DNA from 2 places in the Vibrio paucivorans genome. Region 2 is predicted to be linked to the other one. Evidence: riboswitches for the same ligand, from Rfam matches in the RefSeq annotation. Region 2 holds a riboswitch; the other holds the start of a gene.

Evidence for each region. A riboswitch is a leader RNA that binds a small molecule or an ion and turns the genes downstream of it on or off. The one in region 2 is predicted to bind cyclic di-GMP.
Region 1: linked by a shared signal. The riboswitch ahead of ACXABW_RS08925 (hypothetical protein) and the one ahead of gbpA (N-acetylglucosamine-binding protein GbpA) in region 2 are both predicted to bind cyclic di-GMP.

The regions. Positions count from the first base shown of each region.
Region 1 is NZ_CM133230.1:1,949,529-1,955,537, forward strand. Features, by position in the region: gene ACXABW_RS08905 (ATP-binding protein) at 1-955, shown strand, start outside; gene ACXABW_RS08910 (DUF2058 domain-containing protein) at 1,024-1,545, shown strand; gene ACXABW_RS08915 (PilZ domain-containing protein) at 1,600-1,962, opposite strand; gene ACXABW_RS08920 (hypothetical protein) at 2,273-2,563, shown strand; cyclic di-GMP riboswitch class I at 2,791-2,874, shown strand; gene ACXABW_RS08925 (hypothetical protein) at 2,947-5,250, shown strand; gene ACXABW_RS08930 (hypothetical protein) at 5,494-5,715, shown strand; gene ACXABW_RS08935 (BamA/TamA family outer membrane protein) at 5,788-6,009, opposite strand, start outside.
Region 2 is NZ_CM133230.1:1,125,624-1,131,632, forward strand. Features, by position in the region: gene tolB (Tol-Pal system beta propeller repeat protein TolB) at 1-199, shown strand, start outside; gene pal (peptidoglycan-associated lipoprotein Pal) at 231-770, shown strand; gene ybgF (tol-pal system protein YbgF) at 786-1,568, shown strand; gene nadA (quinolinate synthase NadA) at 1,777-2,838, shown strand; cyclic di-GMP riboswitch class I at 3,144-3,238, shown strand; gene gbpA (N-acetylglucosamine-binding protein GbpA) at 3,350-4,813, shown strand; gene ACXABW_RS05375 (potassium channel family protein) at 5,016-6,009, shown strand, end outside.

The DNA of each region.
Region 1 (6,009 bases), 820 kb from region 2:
GCGCGATCCTATCCGCGTACCATCCATTCCTGACAAATGGCGTTACTGGTTCGAAAGCGCGGCTAATACAGAGATAGCACGCCGTGAACATCTAGAAACCATCAACAAACACAACCAAGAACTTGAACAGAGAGTCGCCGAAAGAACACAAGAGCTAGAAAAAGCCCTAGCACAACTGAAAGCCACCCAAGATGAACTCGTGCGATCTGAAAAGCTCGCAGGGCTCGGCTCTTTAGTAGCGGGGGTTGCCCACGAGCTAAATACACCTATCGGTAATGCGCTCATGGTTTCCACCACGATCAAAGACATCAACAAAGAGTTTGTCGCTGAATTAGAACAAGGTCTGAAGCGCTCCGTTTTAGACCAATACATTGAACAGAGCTCCGAATCCGCAGACAGCATTGAACGCAACCTCCACCGGGCAGCAGAGCTCATCACCAGCTTCAAACAAGTGGCGGTAGACCAATCCAGTTACCAGCGCAGACAATTCGACTTACCTGAAATTCTCCATGAATTAAGAGTCACCATGACGCCAAACCTGACGCGCCATCAGATAGAACTCGAAGAAGCATTTGAAGGTGCCATCTCCATGGATAGCTACCCAGGGCCATTAACACAAGTGCTCATGAATTTACTCAGTAACGCGGTCGCCCATGCATTTTCCGAACAGGACACGTCACAAAAACTCGTCACTATTCGATGTACACTAACCAACGCTAACACCGCTTGTATCAAGGTGGCGGATAACGGATGCGGCATTGAGCAGAAGCACTTGTCCAAGATATTTGACCCATTTTTCACCACACGGCTTGGTCAAGGCGGCTCGGGTCTAGGGCTCAACATTGCTTATAATATTGTCACTGGATTGCTAGGTGGCGACATTAAGGCATCAAGCACATTGGGAGAAGGCACCACCTTTAGCATTGAATTGCCTCTGAACGCTCCAGATTCTTGAAGACGTACCCTTTCTTTGCGTGTAGCGAGGCGCTAAAATGTCGCGCAAATGACTGAATTGGATCGACCATGGCAAAACTAACTCTACAAGAGCAAATGCTAAAAGCAGGCTTAGTGAACGAAAAGAAGCTGAAAAAGGCAAAAAAAGGCTCTAAGAAATCTCGCGTCCAAGCTCGCGAAGCGAAAGCAGCCGTTGAAGCGAATAAACAGGCTCAACAAGAACGCGATAAAGCGCTGAACGAACAGCGCAACCAAGAAAAGCTGTCGAAAGAGATTCGTGCTCAAGTGAAACAGCTTATCGACATGAACAAAATCGATCTGAAAGACGGTGATATCAAATACAACTTCACAGACGGCAAATTCGTAAAGTCGATCTACGTAGAATCTTTGGTACAAGACCAGCTGGCAAAAGGTATTTTAGCGATTGCGCGTTATGGTGAGTCTTATGTCGTTATCCCAGGCTCCGTTGCAAAGAAAATCGCAATGCGTGATGACGAAACCATCATTGAAACCAAAACGACTGAAGAAGAGATCGCACCAGAAGACGACCCGTATGCAGATTTCGTCGTTCCTGACGACTTAATGTGGTAAACGTAAATTCAGCCAAACACAAAAATCAAAAAAACCGCCTATTCGGCGGTTTTTCTATGCAGCGTATTCGCGCAGCTTAGCGAAGTAAGTCGGATACTTGTTGCGGATATGTCGTTGCTCCTGAACCATATCTTTGAAGCTCGGACCTCGAGTCAATTGCACAATGATTTCATTGTTGTCTAAACGCAATATCGCCCCTTCAATTTGTACCTGGCTTTCATCGTGTAAATCCAGTATTCCTCTTAATTGGAACCCTTGATGAAAAGATGACGACTGATTAACAACAACACGTATACCTTTTTCGGAAACTTCACTCACATGGTATAAGTCACCCTGAACTCGCACCACAGGTCGAGCGCGCTTAGGGTACTTTAAGCGATAATATTGGCGCTTCTGGGCAAATGATGCTTCACTCATGTATTAACAACCTCAATCCTTTGATACTTCTACTTCGGCCCAAACTCATTGAACTTTAATTAGGGCATCCCCTAAGTTTAGTTAATCGCGAAACAAATAGATACCACTAGCAACAAAAGCTGTGACTATCATTTCGCTCCTCAGCACGGGATACATTTACCTTTAACACCAGCTCAGCTGTGGTTTTTTCGATTAGTTTTGACCAACTTACACCACAATTGCTATGGTGGTTCAACGCTCTTGCCATCAGTGGCCGCTACACACTGATAGGGCTAAACCAAAGTAAAGACAATAACTTAAGTAGGTAAACATGTTTCGTATCGGTCTTCTCGCCCTTGGTGCTATCTTGCTCTCTGGTTGTTCTAATCAACAAGCAAGCCAACTGGGTATGCGAGGTAGCCCAGTCACCGCCTATCCGCAAAACATGACCAATATGCAATTGTGTGAAACTTTGTACTACAAACGCCCAACAACACAAACCAAAGTAGCCATTGGTGCAGAGTTCAATAAACGCCGGTTGAACAAACGCTGGTGCGATAATGAATACAAGAAATGGTACATAGAATCTGCTGTAGAGGCATTGACATCGTCCACTGAATAACCTCCCCTAAATGTATCAATCTTGCTGATATTATTTGCCCACGCTCCGAGCTAACCTCCCCGTGAAACATATCGATAACAAATACCAAAACCCAACGACATTCATGATGTAACATATTGATATATTGAACAAATTATCAATAGATTGAATTCTTGAATGATATTCACACTATCAACTTTCCAAATTTTAAAATCGACAAAAACTATACAAAGATACGTCTGGGTTGTTTGTGTCAACGGCAAACTTTTCGAAAGACAAGGACGCAAAGCTTCCGGCCTAAGGACTCAGTCTAAGGTAGCGGAGCTACCACAAATATCTGGTTTATCGTTAACCAAATATTGTTGCACTTACTGCTCGTTTTCTTATAAACGAAGGTAAAAACAATGAAAAAGCAAACATGTTTACTTGCGGTGAGTACCGCACTGGCGCTTACCAGCGCCTATTTCCCTGCCATGGTTCATTCCAATGAACTTATTGTTATCCAACACGCGAAAACGCAGGCACCTCAACCTGCACCCGTTCAAACTGAAGTCATTGTCGATAGTGCGTCGGCGACTTGGTCAAACATGTCGATCAAAATGACCAATACTCTTGCGCAAGAAGTTGATATCGACGGCATGGTAATGACGTTCGTATCACCACTCGACGTTACATCGGTATGGGGAAATTTTGCAGGGATAAGCTACCCAAGTAACATCGCGGTTAGCTCCACGCAAACTGATGATGGCCAGTTCTTAATCCAAGTAACAACAACGTACGCAGATGAAAGCTGGATCAACAGTATGCTTCCTGTGGGGAGTGCGATCTCACTACAATTTGGCTTAGGCATGAACGCTACACCAGAGACCATCTCTGATGTGAAAGTCTATTTAGATGGCGTTGAAACGGGCGACGGCGTGATTACACTCACCGCCCCAGCGGCCCCGGGTAGTGACGTTGCAAACCAGCAAGCAACTGCCACACTATCTGGCCCTAATGGCTACCAGCAATCAGTATCGCTCGACTGGCAAACTTCTACGACGCTCGATTCGTTAACTTATGGTGACTACACTCTCGATGTGAACCCAGTTGGCGCATACCCAGCAGATCCTGCAAGCCAAGATCAAACCCTAACTGAAGAAGGCAACGAAGCCCAGTTAACTTGGGGTTATGGTGAGGCAATATACCCTGCAAGCTTTAGTGTCACTTTACCTACGAGTGATATCGTGGAAAGCACTACGCTAACAATAACAGAGCTAGATACAGGCGACCAAAGCTTCTATCAAGCCCTATATGGTCAACAAACCGCAGTCACTAGCCTTACCGATGCGACACGATACCAAGCCAACCTTGAAGGCTACCGACTCAACAATACGCTTCACCAGTTGCTAATGGATGGTCAGGCAGATTACCAATTCGTAGCAAATAAAGATCAAGAAACGTCTCCAGAGGTCACTGAGTCTACTCAAGCTGTAGATACCACTCATTTCTTTGAGACTTATGTAGAGCTTCAAGGTCTGCCAGAGAATCAATCAACTTCGGTAACGCTTGTACACAGTGAAGGCGATATGTATCAGCACGTCACTTCAACGGGTGATGCTCAACGTTACGATATGCTAAGACCAGGAACTTATGCGGTCTCAACACCCGTTGTTGAAGTTGATGGCAAAGAATACATGCTTACAACGACTTCTGCGGTTGTCAGCGAAGCCGGGACACTTACCCTATCATTTACTGAACTTTCGGGTGGTCATGCGAACATTCTCGCGCCATACAAAGACACCAACATCAATGCGGATTGGACCAACGGTGGAATGGAAAGCTTAGTCGACCTTTCTCAGCAATCTGGAAACAAACTCTTTACGCTGGCGTTTATTCTAGGCAGTGAGTGGGATCCCGAAGTATGTGAAGCGTTATGGGGTGGACAGCCAGAGATGAAAGTCTCGGAGCAATGGGGTAAGAAACAGATCGATGATTTGCGCGCCGAAGGTGGTGACGTACTTATCTCATTCGGCGGTGCGAACGGTCGTTACTTGTCACAAGCATGTAGTAGCGAAGATCTACTCTACGCCGAATACAAGAAAGTCATCGATACCTATCAGGTTTATCACCTAGACTTCGACGTTGAGATGGGACGTGAGAACGATGCTGAAGCAATGGAGCGCATGATTGGCGCACTGGTTCGCTTGCAAGCTGAATATCCTCAGTTAAAAGTGAGCTTTACTCTCGCTGCTGCGCCAGACATCGTACGCGGATTCAATGAAGTTGTAGTACCTGCAGTAGAAGCTGGCTTAGAGATCGACAGTGTAAACCCAATGACCATGAGTTTCGGCCCTTGGTATCATGAGAACTATGTCGATGACACCGCAGAGCTTTCTATTCTGACCGTGGAATACTTGAAAACCTTAATGGCACCGCTTTACCCTGAGCTTAGCGATGAAGAGTTGTACCAAAAACTTGGCATGATCCCAATGCAAGGCCTGAACGATCAGCGTGTTGATTCTATTTCTCTTGAGCAAGCAGAGCGCCTAGCGACATGGTCTAAAGAGAAGAACCTGAGATACCTTTCTTTCTGGTCTATCAACCGAGATCACTCATGCATGGATGAATGGGCCTCAGCAACCTGTTCTAGCTCTAAAGACGGAGTACCATTCCAAACCGAGTCTTGGCAGTTCTCTGAGCAGTTCCTAAAATTCCTAGATAAGTAATCTCTAGAAATATAATGCCTCACTAAGCCGCCTATAAGGCGGCTTTTTTCTATCCATTTCGATTATTTTTGAGAAAACTTTTCGCTTAAAAAAATCGTTAACGATTGAAGCTTAAAGCCTTTTTATTTCGCATCAATTTATTTGGTAAAAAGCAGCCAAAATTAGTCCCGAAATCCATTTGACGCTTTGTGATCTGGATCCTAAATTTTTCTATTAAGTATCTTAACTAGGAGGTCATTGAGCATGAAAAGAGCTAGCGCATCATATCGATTACAACTAATTAGAGAAGTCGCGACTCGAAGAGAACGGCAGATGTCCAATGACCCAATGGCCAACTACATTCAGCACCTCCTTGACGAGAAACCAAACTGCGAAGAACACGCGGAAAGAAACCACCGATTCAATGGGAGCCACTTTGACGAACATGCAGGAGGATGGGTAAGTGATGTTTGGGGTCAGAAATAACCAAGCGTATTGAAGGCATAAAAAAAGGCCATGACAGAGTCATGGCCTTTCTCATTTAGAAGCTGAATAGTATTAGAAGCCCGAACCTACATTGAAGTAAAACGCGTTTTCATCCTCACTGAAAGCAAAATCCATCCCCATATGGATGCCATAACGACGGGCAATTAAATAACGAAAGCCTGCACCATAAGCAAACTCAGAATCTTCATACAAGCCATCGAAATCTATACTTGCTGAACCACTTCCAGCGAAGCCCGATAGTGTCCAGCGTGGGGTCAAGTGCCACATCAGTTG
Region 2 (6,009 bases):
GGGGGCAGTGCAAATTCTGACTAAGACTTTGCTTGACGAGTCTCCAAGTATTGCTCCTAATGGCGGCATGGTCATTTACAGCTCTATCTACAATACAACCAACGTACTTTCGATGGTGTCGATAGACGGACGTTTTAAAGCTAGATTACCGGCAACAAACGGGCGTGTTAGAGCGCCTGCGTGGTCACCGTTTTTGTAGCAAGTAAGTATCAATAAGTAAGGAAAATAAAATGCAACTTAATAAAGTTCTTAAAGGGCTACTAATCGCGCTACCTGTACTAGCAGTGACAGCATGTAGTTCAAGTGATGAAGCAACAGATGCATCTGGTGCTGAAACTAACCAAACTACAGCTGGTTCAGAAAATGGTGTAGATACTACAGTTGTTTCACCAATCGATGCGAACAGCCAACTTACTGAGCAAGAGCTTAAAGAACAAGCTCTTCGCGAAACTCAAACAATTTACTTCGCGTTCGATAATGCAACTATTGCAGGTGACTACGAAGAAATGCTAGCTGCGCACGCTGCGTACCTAAGCAAAAACGTAGACATGAAAGTAACTATCGAAGGTCACGCTGATGAGCGCGGTACTCCAGAGTACAACATCGCTCTAGGTGAGCGTCGTGCACAAGCTGTAGCTAAGTACCTACAAGCTCTAGGTGTTCAAGCTGACCAAATCTCTATCGTTAGCTACGGTGAAGAGAAGCCTCTTCTACTAGGCCAATCTGAAGAAGTATACGCTAAGAACCGCCGCGCAGTTCTAGTATACTAATCGAGGATACGCCTCATGTTCAGTAACTTTAAGCGCGTTGTTACGCTTACGTTACTGGCAAGTGCAGCGAACACTGCGTTCGCTGCACCAGCTCCAGTATCAGACCTTAACAGTGAAGCACCCGCGCAGAAATCCCAACCTGTAAGTTCTTCTTCATCAGAAACTGACATCGAACGTCTGGAGCGCTTGCTTGCCAATCGCAATCAAGTTCAGTTGCAAATGCAACAACAGATCGATGATATGTCTCTTGAGATCAGCGAACTACGCGGTCAATTAGAAAAAAATAGCTACGACATGCAGCAAATGTTGCAACGTCAACGCGAGCTATTTATCGAACTCGATAAAATTCGTGGCGAAATGAAAAACGCGGCGAAAGTAGTACCAGTCGACTCCAAAACAGATGAGCCGAAAGGGACGTTCAGTAGCAATATTGATGAGCAAACGGCTTATCAGAATGCTGTTGATATGATTCTAAAACAGAAAGACTACTCAGGTGCGATCGTCGCATTAGAGCAGTTTCAAAAAGATTACCCAGACTCAAGCTTCGCGCCTAATGCTCACTACTGGTTAGGGCAACTTTATTTTGCTAAGAAGCAAGATAAAGAAGCGGTGAAGAGTTTTGCAGCGGTTATTACTTACAAAGACTCAAACAAACGAGCGGATTCTCTAGTTAAGCTTGGCGACATCGCAGAGCGAAACAACAATGCTGAAGCTTCTAAGAAATACTACCAGCAAGCGATCGACGAGTATCCAGGTAGTGCTTCTGCCAATGTTGCTAAGCAAAGGCTGAGCAAGTAACTCGGCTATTTCAACTTAAAGAGGCGGCTTTACCAAATTGGTAATGCCGCCTCTTTTGCTTCGTTATTAGCTAAATGTCTTTCTGTTATACGCTATAGGTTGCAGCGTGAACTTTCCTTTTCCCAAGCTAACCTGAATCTACTTTGATCTTATTAGCTAAGAGGGGTTACAATACTCGGATTACTGGAAGTTGCGTAGAGCAAGAGCAATGAGCCACATACTAGATACAATTGATACAGTTTACCCTTTCCCACCAAAACCAGTCCCGCTGACAGACGAACAAAAACAAGCGTATATCGCGAAGATTAAGGTTCTGTTGGAAGAAAAAGACGCGGTTTTGATCGCACACTACTACACCGATCCTGAAATTCAGGCACTCGCAGAAGAAACCGGCGGCTTTGTTGGTGATTCACTTGAGATGGCTAAGTTCGGTAACCGCCACTCGGCGAGCACATTGGTGATTGCGGGCGTTCGCTTTATGGGTGAATCCGCTAAGATTCTAACGCCAGAAAAACGCATTTTGATGCCTACGCTGGAAGCTGAGTGTTCTCTAGACTTAGGTTGTCCTGCAGACAAGTTCACTGAGTTCTGCGATGCTCACCCCGACCATACTGTCGTTGTTTACGCCAATACATCTGCTGCGGTAAAAGCGCGCGCAGATTGGGTGGTAACCTCCAGTATCGCACTAGAAATCGTAGAGCACTTAGACGCCGAAGATAAACCAATCATCTGGGGGCCAGACCGTCACCTAGGTTCTTACATAGCTAACCAAACTGGCGCAGATATGCTTCTTTGGCAAGGTGAGTGTGTGGTTCATGATGAGTTCTCTGCTGACGCATTGCGTAAGATGAAAGGCTTATACCCAGAAGCAGCAATTTTGGTTCACCCAGAATCACCAGAAAGTGTCGTTGCTTTGGCTGATGCGGTTGGCTCTACTAGCCAGCTTATTAAAGCAGCGAAAGAGTTACCGCAACAGAAAATGATTGTGGCAACTGACAAAGGTATCTTCTTTAAGATGCAGCAATTGGTGCCAGAGAAAGAGCTCATTGAAGCGCCAACGGCCGGAGCGGGTGCAACATGTCGTAGTTGTGCTCACTGCCCTTGGATGGCAATGAATGGCTTGAAAGCGATTGAGCAAGCGCTACGTGATGGTGGTGAAGAGCACGAAATTTTCGTCGATGATGAGCTACGTGTTAAATCCCTTATTCCGCTTAACCGCATGCTTGATTTTGCAGAGCAGTTAAACTTGCAGGTGAAAGGTAACGCTTAACACTTCTGATCAAGTTCAAATAACGAAAGCCAGTCTTATGACTGGCTTTTTTACGTCTAGTGAGCGCTACTTCTATGCTGGACTAATACTCATTAGATTCACCGCTGATATCCTTATTGCTTGTTGTATTTAATTTATGAATTAAATTGGCGATTATTACTAATTAAAACATATACTTACATAGCTTATTTATACTAATTTGGCGATACAATTTATCGGTTAAATATCAATTTGGGATAATGATTCCATCAGTGAATTGATGTCTTTTCCATACGCATGTTATTGCGCTAAATTCCGTTCGCTCAATCACATTTCGGCAAACCATTCGAAAGGGTGGGACGCAAAGCTTCCGGTCTGTCGGCACTGGGTTACCAATGCCTATGATAGCGGGGTTGCCACTTAGATTTATCGACTCTTATGTTTTTATACATGGAGAAGATGAGCTGTATCTAAGTGATCAGCATGCGCCGAGGTGGGGCATTAATTTGTCAGCCAATTTAGAGGACATGTGATGAAATCATTACCAAATAAATCAATATTAGCGTTGGCTCTTGCGAGCTTAAGCTCAGGTGCGTTTGCTCACGGCTACGTATCAGAGGTGAATGGCGGGGTGGCTGCTGGCCGTGCTGCGTTATGTAAGTTTCCAGCGCCAGACACTAAAGAACAAAACACTGATTGTGGTGCGATCCAGTATGAACCACAGAGTGTTGAAGGGCCTGAAGGCTTCCCTGAAGCCGGCCCTCGAGATGGGAAAATCGCAAGTGCAGAAACGAGTTTAGCAGTAGCACTTGATGAACAAACAGCAGACCGTTGGGTTAAACGTCCTATTCAGTCTGGAGTCCAGACTTTTGAATGGACGTTCACGGCTAACCACGTTACTCGTGATTGGAAATACTACATTACTAAGCCAGACTGGAATCCAAACGCAGCGCTTTCGCGCGATTCGTTTGATCTAACACCATTTTGTGTTGTTGATGGAAATATGACTCAGCCACCGATGCAGGTTAGTCACCAATGTAATGTGCCAGAGCGCGAAGGCTATCAAGTGATTCTTGCGGTATGGGATGTGGGCGATACTGCTGCCGCATTTTACAACGTCATTGACGTAAGATTCGATGGTGATGATCCGGAAATTCCTGATTGGAGCCAAGGTGGTCAGATCAACCCGACTATGGATCTTAGCGTCGGTGACACTGTATACACTCGTGTATTTGACCAAGTGGGCGAAAATGACAGCTACCGTACAGAGCTAGAGATCACCAACGAAACATTGGGTAAAGCGAAAAACTGGTCTTACGCATTAGCAACTAAGATCAACCAAGAGCAAACTAAGCTGCAAGCAGGCCAGTACTCAGAGGGTAGCTTTACTCCTGTATTTGGTACTAACCCTGTCTACCTGAAATCAGGCAGTGGATTAGAGAGTGTCGAAATTGGATATGACATCTTAAATCCTGAGCCGGATTACGATCTTGCGGTCGAAGGCTTAGCTGAAGAGTATGTTATCTCTAGCGAGCCAACTACTCTGGATCTTACCTTAACGGCTGAAGGTGATATTAACGCTGAGCTGACGGTTTACAACCACCATCAAGAGCCACTAGCAAGCTGGACTGGCGACATTAAAAACGGTGCAAGTGAAGATGTTGTTCTGGAACTCAGCAAATCTGAGCCGGGTCATCATATGTTAGTTAGCCGTGTGAAAGACGCGGGTGGCAACCTTGTTGATCAGCAAACGCAAGATTTCCACTTAGTTGACGAAGACGTAACGCCTCCGCCATCGGATGATTATGACTTTGTATTCCCACAAGGTTTAGAGAGTTACACTGATGGTACTAAGGTTCTGGCTAGCGATGGACGAGTATACCAATGTAAACCTTTCCCAGAGTCTGGCTATTGTAAACAGTGGTCTCCAACGGCTACTCAGTATGAGCCGGGCACTGGTTCCCACTGGGAAATGGCTTGGACTAAAGTGAACTAATCAAACTACGCTCAATAAAGCCTCACAGATGTGAGGCTTTTTTGTATGTGTGGGGCTTTTGAATGTGATGATTACTCCTACTAAATCTTCCCCGTGCGCAGAAAAGTCGCATTACATGAGGAGTGAGTCATGACGAGGTTCTAATTATCTGATATATCTATGTATAGAAAGAGTTCTAGAAGTAAATGGAATTAGGTAAACGATGACTCTATGGCTTTATCTTAAGAAATGGATGCGAACAAGCTTATTCAAGATCAACAACCGAAATCTTGTATTGCTCACGCTGGCCTACATTTTTATCTCATGGGGCCTGCTGGAACGCGCGGGGGAACATGAGCTTACCGACAACGTATCATTGTTCTTCTATTACTTGATGGTGACAGCTTCAACAGTTGGATACGGCGACTATTCACCAGTCTCCGATGCTGGAAAGTGGGCAGTGACACTGTTTGTTATCCCTGGTGGATTAAGCTTGTTTGCCGCTGTACTCGGACGCATAGCTGGCGGAGTGATTGAATACTGGCGAGCAGGAATTTTAGGAAAACGGAGAATGCGCGTGGAGAACCACATATTGCTATTGGGCTGGAACGGGCAACGTACCATGCACTTGATACGGATGTTGCAACATGAGGAAGCGGGGAAACGACCAATTACCCTGTGCAGCCGCTCTGATATTGAGAACCCATTGCCGGGCGAGATAGGCTTTGTGCGTGTAAATAGCTACACCGACGGGCAGGAGATGGACAAGGTCAATATTGAGAAGGCCAGCTGCATAATTGTCGACAACTTAGAAGACGATGTAACGCTTTCTGCAGCGCTTTATTCTTCTAACCGCAATCCTAATGCGCATTTGTTGGCGTATTTCAAAGATGAAGCGTTGAGTTCATTGTTGAGCCAACATTGTCCTAACGCGGAATGTATTCCGGCTGTAGGAGCTGAAATGCTGGCAAAAGCTGCGGTTGATCCTGGCTCTAGCGTGCTTCACCAAGAGCTTTTAGCCTCGACCAGAGGCATGACTCAATATTCAACAGTGTACCCGCAAGATGCCAACGAGACACGGATTGAGTCGGTGTTCATGTTCATGAAATCAGCCCATGATGCAACGCTTATTGCTATTGACCTTGGTAAAGGAATAGAACTCAACCCCGATCTCAGCCAAGCTGTACCAGCAGGCGCGAAGCTATTCTACATTGCGG